2 linked regions of the Candidatus Scalindua japonica genome follow. The protein of the gene in region 1 interacts with the protein of each later gene in a pairwise test. Links are inferred from orthologs where the notes say so. Each region holds a gene or a part of one and is shown in the gene's direction. Other genes may lie near its edges.

The links.
Region 2: the proteins of SCALIN_RS06395 (region 1) and SCALIN_RS10675 interact in binary tests that used the Escherichia coli proteins (3 or more experiments, as listed by UniProt). The link is inferred for Candidatus Scalindua japonica from one-to-one orthologs.

Annotation. Positions count from the first base shown.
Region 1 is NZ_BAOS01000010.1:92,290-96,688, forward strand. The notes cover bases 136-4,204. They hold SCALIN_RS06395 (DNA polymerase III subunit alpha), read left to right. Parts: upstream 136-533; coding sequence 534-4,004; downstream 4,005-4,204. Other genes in these bases: SCALIN_RS06390 (sigma-54-dependent transcriptional regulator), read left to right, coding at 136-375; SCALIN_RS06400 (nucleoside-diphosphate kinase), read left to right, coding at 4,133-4,204. In the rest of the region: more of SCALIN_RS06390, read left to right, coding at 1-135; more of SCALIN_RS06400, read left to right, coding at 4,205-4,399. UniProt on the Escherichia coli protein: DNA polymerase III is a complex, multichain enzyme responsible for most of the replicative synthesis in bacteria. This DNA polymerase also exhibits 3' to 5' exonuclease activity. The alpha chain is the DNA polymerase catalytic subunit.
Region 2 is NZ_BAOS01000017.1:140,385-143,680, forward strand. Bases 16-2,981 are described here. They hold SCALIN_RS10675 (pyridoxal phosphate-dependent aminotransferase), read left to right. Parts: upstream 16-935; coding sequence 936-2,027; downstream 2,028-2,981. Other genes in these bases: SCALIN_RS10665 (hypothetical protein), read left to right, coding at 16-700; SCALIN_RS10670 (small basic protein), read left to right, coding at 718-936; SCALIN_RS10680 (HDOD domain-containing protein), read right to left, coding at 2,031-2,918. In the rest of the region: more of SCALIN_RS10665, read left to right, coding at 1-15; SCALIN_RS10685 (HD domain-containing protein), read right to left, coding at 3,036-3,296. UniProt on the Escherichia coli protein: Shows aminotransferase activity with methionine and histidine as substrates, and to a lesser extent also with phenylalanine.

The DNA of each region.
Region 1 (4,399 bases):
TTTTTTTCAGAGAAGCACAAAAAAAACGTAAAATCTATATCAAATGAAGCTGTAAAATACTTTACCAGGTATTCCTGGCCTGGCAATGTCAGAGAACTGCAAAATGTTATAGAGAGCGCAGTTGTAATGGCAAATGCTGAAACTCTCGAAATCAGTGACTTCCCTGAAGAGATTAGGAATTCAAATAGCAACAGTAGTCTAGATTATAATTTACCTTTCAGAGATGCCAAAAAAATAGTTGTGGAGGCATTCGAAAGGGACTTTGTAAGCAGGAAATTAGCAGAAAACGATGGAAATATAAGCAAAACTGCCGAAGCGCTCGGTATGCACAGGCAAAGCCTGCAACACAAAATTAAAGAACTAAATATGAAATAATCCTTTGACTCCGCTCAGAAGAATCACACTAAACAGTCTGAACAGTGTAATCCTGAGCGGAGCCAGAGGATCGTATTTGTTACGATAGTATTTTATAACCTGTATAATATATAATAAAAAATAGAAAGACTTCAGAATTCGTTAAGAGAGTATAATTTATGAAAAATAATTTTGTCCATTTGCATGTCCATAGTGATTACAGCCTGCTAGATGGCGCATGCAGAGTCAATGATCTGGTAGATAAAACAAAATCTTTGAACATGAAGAGTGTGGCATTGACAGACCACGGTAACATGTTTGGTGCAATTGGATTTTACGAATACGCCAGGCAAAAGGATATAAAACCAATCCTCGGGTTTGAGTCTTATGTTGCTCAGGGCAGCAGAATGACTAAAGAAGGTGGTAAACAGAAAATATACCACTTGACACTTCTGGCAGAAAACAATGAAGGGTATCGAAACCTTCTTAAACTGGCATCATCTTCCTATCTGGAAGGTTTTTATTATAAGCCTAGAATAGACAAAGAGTTAATAAACGAGTATTCAAAAGGAATAATCTGCCTGAGCGGATGTATGCAGTCAGAGATAAATCAAAACCTGTTAAATAACGATTATCAGAAGGCATTAAGCACCGCATCTCGATACAGAGATATCTTCGGCTCTGATAATTTCTATCTGGAGTTACAGAATAATAAAATTGAACGACAGGATGAGTTAGTAAGCTCAGCATTAAAAATCAGCCAAGATCTGGGATTAAAAACAGTAGCGACTAATGACATACACTATATGGAACCTGACGATTATTCTGCCCATGATGCGCTCTTATGTATAAACACGAGAAAATCCATTCATGATATCAAAAGAATGCGCATGAGCACTAACGAGTTCTACTTTAAATCACAGGAACAGATGGAAAAGACTTTTGGAGAGATACCGGATGCGTTAATGAACACATCTTTAATCGCGGATAGATGCTGTGTTGAACTGGACTTGAATACCATGCACCTGCCCCGATTTCACCCTAGGAAAGATTCTCTCTGTTACAAGCCTGGCATGACGAATAAACAGCACCTGAGAAAACTCTGCGAGCACGGCGCTTTAGAGTTATACAAAAAAATTGATAAGGTAATCAGCGACAGATTAGACCATGAGCTGAGTGTAATAGAAGAGACCAGGTTTGTTGACTATTTTCTCATAGTCTGGGACTTCATTGACTTCGCGAACAAAGAACAAATACCGGCAATAGCTCGTGGTTCAGGTGCCGGTAGTTTAGTCGCCTATCTGCTCGGAATCTCAAATATAGATCCTATAAAATATGATCTACTGTTTGAACGTTTCCTGAATGCCGAAAGACTTTCCATGCCTGACCTTGATATTGATTTCTGTGCCGATGGCAGAGACAAAGTAATTCAATATGTAAAGAAAAGATATGGAGGCGATAACAATGTCGCACAAATTGTCACCTTTGGTACTATGAAGGCCAAAGCTGTGATCAGGGATGTTGGCAGGGCCATGGACATACCGTTACCTACCGTCGATAAAATAGCAAAATTAATCCCACCCGCACTGGGAATAACATTAAAAGAGGCCCTTGAACAGGAACCGGAATTAAAAGAAATGTGTCACAGAGAACAGCAGATACAGGAGCTGTTCAATATTTCTACAAAACTCGAAGGACTTCGCAGACATGCATCTACACATGCCGCCGGCGTGGTTGTTTCCGACGAACCATTAACCAACTACATCCCTCTGGCAAAGAACAAGGATACTGTAATAACACAATTTGACGGAGAGACCCTTGTCGAGAAGATAGGTTTGTTGAAGGCTGATTTTCTTGGAGTAAGAAAGTTCTCTGTTATTGATAAAGCAAGGAAACTTATAAAGGAAACAACCGGGACAGTTATTGATATCGATAAACTTCCTATAGATGATAAGAAAACATATGACTTATTGTCCCGAGGTGATGTAAAGGGTGTTTTCCAGGTAGAGACAAGCAGAGGTTTCAGAGACCTGCTGATGAAACTAAAACCTGATAAATTTGAAGATGTTTTACCACTAGTTGCGTTATATCGGCCCGGACCGTTAGGAAGCGGAATGGTTGATACTTTCATAAATTGCAGACACGGAAGAGAAACCGTGAAATATCTCCACCCAATGCTAGAACCTTTGCTCAAAGAGACATATGGACTGATTGTTTACCAGGAGCAGGTAATGCGTATCGCAAACAAACTGGGAGGATTTACTCTTAATGAAGCTGATAATTTGAGAAAGGCAATGGGTAAAAAGAAACCGGAAGTAATGGCAAAATTCAAAGCCCAATTTTTAAATGGGGCCAAAGATAACGAAATACCAAAAAAAATTGCAGAGAAAATCTTTGAACTGATGGAATACTTTGCGGGTTACGGGTTTAATAAATCACACTCTGCCGCTTATGCTATGGTCTGCTACCAGACTGCTTACCTGAAAGCCAACTACCCAACGCAATACATGACAGCCCAGATGACGTGCGAAAAGCAGAATAATCTGAAGATTGTAGACTATATGCATGAATGTAACCGAATGGGCATTGAATTATTACCACCATGTGTAAACGAAAGCTATTCGGATTTCACAATTGTATCGGACCAACAGGTCAGGTTCGGTCTCGGGGCAATAAAAAATGTTGGTGAAAAAGCGATAGAATCAATCATTGCTGCAAGAGAAAAGGATGGTGAATATACCACAGCATTCGATTTCTGTGAACGTGTAGACCTGCGGCTGGTTAATAAGCAGGTAATGGAAAGTCTTATCAAATCGGGATGCTTTGATTCGTTGCCGGGATACCGGTCTCAATTCTTTGAAGGAATAGACACATTATTGAAAGTTGGTGCAAAATCAAATAAAGACCGCCGTATGGGGCAGATGAGCCTTTTTGGTGCACAGGAAAACACAGTGGACTTAAATGTTTTTCATAGTTTGCCTGAGACAGAGAAATGGTCTGAAAAACAACTGCTAAAAGCGGAAAAAGAGGCAATGGGACTTTATGTCAGTTCACATCCGTTAAAAAGGTATAAAGATGCAATAGAGCATTATTCAGATATAACAACCGGAGAACTTTCAGAAAAGCCGGAAGATGCCGATGTCTTGATAGGAGGAATAGTTGACAGTGTTAACCGCACTACCACTAAAAAGGGCAAACCAATTGCATATTTTACCATAGAAGATATGGAAGGGATGGTAAAATGCGTTATTTTCGAGAAAAAACTCGCCTCTCTCAATGGTCAACTCCATGCCGATGAAGTGGTTTTTGTTAAAGGGAAAGTAGGCTTCAGAGATACGGAAGCCTCAATCAGGGTCACAGAAATAATAACTCCGGAAGAAATCGAAAAAAAAATAGAGAACAAACCGCCCAAGAATGCTATAATACGCCTCAAATATGCACAAATAAATGATGATATTCTCTCGGGTTTGAAAGAAATTCTCTCGGCAAATAAAGGGCCTTGTCCTGTATTCATAAAATTCGAGGTCCCCGGTAATAAATCGGTAACAATAAAGACATCCAACGGGTATTCTATTGCGTTAAACGAAAATGTCTTTAATGGTATACGAAACCTGGTTGGTGAAGGATGTCTGGTCTCAAAGAGCGCGTGAAGGTGTAACAGTACATCCCCGTAAATACAGGGAGAGTTTTAGTAAATATGTACACTGCCCGTCATTTTATTTTACAAACTAATTATTTACCAAATAACTATTAAACTTTAAGGAAGGTATAGGTGGAAATGAAACAAGAATTAACTTACGCTTTAATAACTCCGTATAGCTTATTAAAAAGCAGAACAGGTGGCATAATATGCAGACTTTTATCTTTGTCTGATCTGGAACTTGTAGGCGCCAGAATGTACACTCCCAGCGACAAGTTCCTGGATGAATATATAAAAACTATCGAGGCTCAGAAGATGAAAGCCGTATGGAAGAAGGTAATGATAGATTATGTAAACAACATGCTGAGAAAAAATAATAAACTTGGTATGACAAACCGAGCTATG
Region 2 (3,296 bases), on another replicon or contig:
TAAATGTGACAGTAAAGTACTGGAAAGAGACCAGGTGAATCCAACGGTTCTACCCCGACCTAACCAACAAAGAAACCAGGATAGTATTGACGAAAGTAGTAATGCAAAACAACTGGGGTGGATTAAAGATACGCAAAGAGAGAAAAAAGTTCAATCAGATGCTGAAGAGCCCAGGACACCATCTCGGAATGAAGTTGTTATTAAACAGGAGACGTTGATCTTTGGTGCGTTAGGCGCCGTTTTTTTATCATTAGTTTGTTTTTTTGTCGGTTATAAGATTGGCAATAAAGATGTGTTAAACCCTGAAACATTGCAGGAAACTATTGAATATTCTACACTGGAAGGTGGGGTCAAGACTATACCTCAGGACAGAAAGATAAATACAGTAGATTTATCAACTAAAAAACCCGAAAAAGTACCAGCGAAGAGTGAGGAAAATGTCAAATGGACTCTTCAGATTATATCATATAGTAACACAAAGCAGCATATAAAGAAGGCGCGTGATCTGGCGAAAGCTATCAAAAACATGACGAACCATAATACCTTTGTGGCAAAAAGGGGTAAGGAAATTGTTGTATGTACGGGTAAATTTAATTCTAAGGATAGTAATGAACTAAAGAGGGCTTTAAATGAAATCAGCAAGTTAGAATACGAAGGAAAAAAGCAATTCGCAAGTAGCTATCCAATTCAAGTGCGATAATGAAGAAAGGATAAACAATGAGTATTGACAAAAGTCTTGTATCAAAGAGTAAGTTAGGCAGGCATCGAAATGTTCTTACAAGGACGGAACGCATAAAAATACTGGAAGAAGACGGTTCGTGGAACGAAAAAAAATCTGTGTACGGCTTACCTAAAGTAAAAAGCATGAAGGTAACGGTTAAGAAAAAGGTGAAGAAGGTTGCTGAAGTTGCTGATGGTAAGGAAAAGGCGTCCTGATGATTGCGGATCGAATGCGGGGATTTGAAGCGTCCGGGATAAGAAAGGTATTCGACCTTGCGCAAAAGATTGAGAACCCGGTTAATCTCAGCATTGGACAACCGGATTTTGATGTTCCTGTTGAGGTAAAGAACGAAGCGATAAAAGCAATAGAAGGAGGTTTTAACCGATATACCAGAACTCAGGGCATACCGGAGCTTGGTGATAAAATCCTGGAGAAAGCAAGGAAAGAGCGCGGTATCAAGGGTGAAAGCATAATGATTACATCAGGTGTGGCCGGAGCTTTAACCCTTGCGTTTATGGTCCTTATTAACCCCGGAGATGAAGTCCTTGTGCCTGACCCGTACTTTGTATCATTTAAACATCTTGTGAATTTCTGCGGTGGCAAGGCAAAGTTTATTGACACATATCCTGATTTTGAACTCACCCCGGAACGTATTTTACCACTTATCAGTCCGCGTACTAAAATAATCATTATAAATAGTCCATCCAATCCTACAGGTGTAGTTTATAACCCTCAACGCCTTAAAGAGATCAGTGACATTGCAGAAAAACATAACCTGATAATTATTTCAGATGAAATATACAAAAAATTCGTTTACGACATAGAATATCAGAGCATCGGGAAATTTTATGAAAAGACGGTTACCTGTAACGGTTTCTCCAAATCATACGCAATGACCGGATGGCGATTAGGCAGTGCAATCGGCCCAGCAAAGATTATTGATGAAATGATGAAACTTCAGCAGTACACCTATATATGTGCTCCCTCATTTGCTCAAGTAGCCGGAGTAAAGGCTATGGATATTGGTATGGACGCGTATGTAGAAGATTACAAAAAGAAACGTGATTTCGTTTGTAACAACCTTAAAGATCATTACAAGTTAATCAAGCCTGATGGCGCATTTTATGCTTTCCCTCAAGTACCCTGGGGAACGGATGAGAAGTTTGTTACGGAGGCAATAAAACATGATTTGCTAATCATACCCGGCAGTGTCTTTTCAGAAAAGAAGACCCATTTCAGAATATCCTATGCGGCAACATTTGAGACCCTGGAACGTGGAATTGAAATACTTAACTCCATGGTGTAATAACTAAAAGAACAACTTTATTGTTTCTGCTTCGTTCTTTATATTTTCCTTCAATGTTTGTTGTAATCTGCTTAAGTCCAACAAATTCCAGTCTATCCCAAACGACTGGGCCAGCTCTATCGCATCACCGTAAAAAAGCTCGGTATTTGTATATTCCCCTTCCTCATCTTCTTCCTGCATTTCGTGAATATGGGTAAGAATATCAGCAACATGTACAATTATAGGAAAATGAGATTTATTATCTGCTTCCTGTGGGTGATGATGATAACCGACCGCATTTATAAGGCTTTCCGGAAACATCCATTTTTTCAGAAGTCTCATTCCAACTTCATCATGAGTCATCCCAAAGACGTCTTTCTCTCCTTCAAAAGCGGTGTATTTTATTTTTAAAGGACTCATGATCTCCAATTGCATCATAAATTCACTGGGAAAGGTGATAAACATGGCCAGTTTCCCGATATCATGGACCAGGCCTGCTACAAATAGTTCATTACTCTTTATTTTTAAATCGACAGCAATAGCCTTTGCCGCAAGGGCACAATAGAAGGAATGCTTCCAGAATTTATTAATGTCAAACCTTCCGCCTTGTTTAATATTCTTAAAACTATCAAATGCGACTGTAGAGATCACCAGGTTTCTGATTTCCTTAAAACCCAGGACAGTTACTGCGTGTTGCAGAGAGGATATTTCTCTTGTAAGACCATAAAATGGCGAATTGGCTATTTTAAGTATCTTTGTAGTAAGAGATACGTCCGGACTTATAATCGCCATGAGATCATTTGCTGAACTTTTAGGGTCAGCAGTGACTTCTATTACACGAAGAGCCATAGTTGGCAAAGTGGGTATAGATTTAATCCTGGCAATGAGTGTTGAAGCTGCATGAGAGCTCACGCTGGTCAGTCCTCCAATGGTAAAAAATATTAGTTTTTAAAAAAAACTATACTTCAGCAGTTGCTTCTTTAAAACCTTTTTATTTGTATCCCGTATCTGATGCGCATTAAACTGTCATTATTTTAATCTAGCCTCACGTATTTTTTCATGTGCTTTTTCTAAAACATCTTCCGACACAGAAAAAAGATTTTGTGTTTCAATGATATTAAAAAACAGGGAAACCAGCATTGGGTCAAACTGCGAACCGGCCTTATCTGCAAGTTCCACAACCATTTCTTCTGGAGAAAGTTTATTCTTATATCGCCGTCCGGATAACATCGCTACAATTGCGTCAGCCATTGCAAATATTCGCGCGCCAAGAGGTATTTCACAATCTTT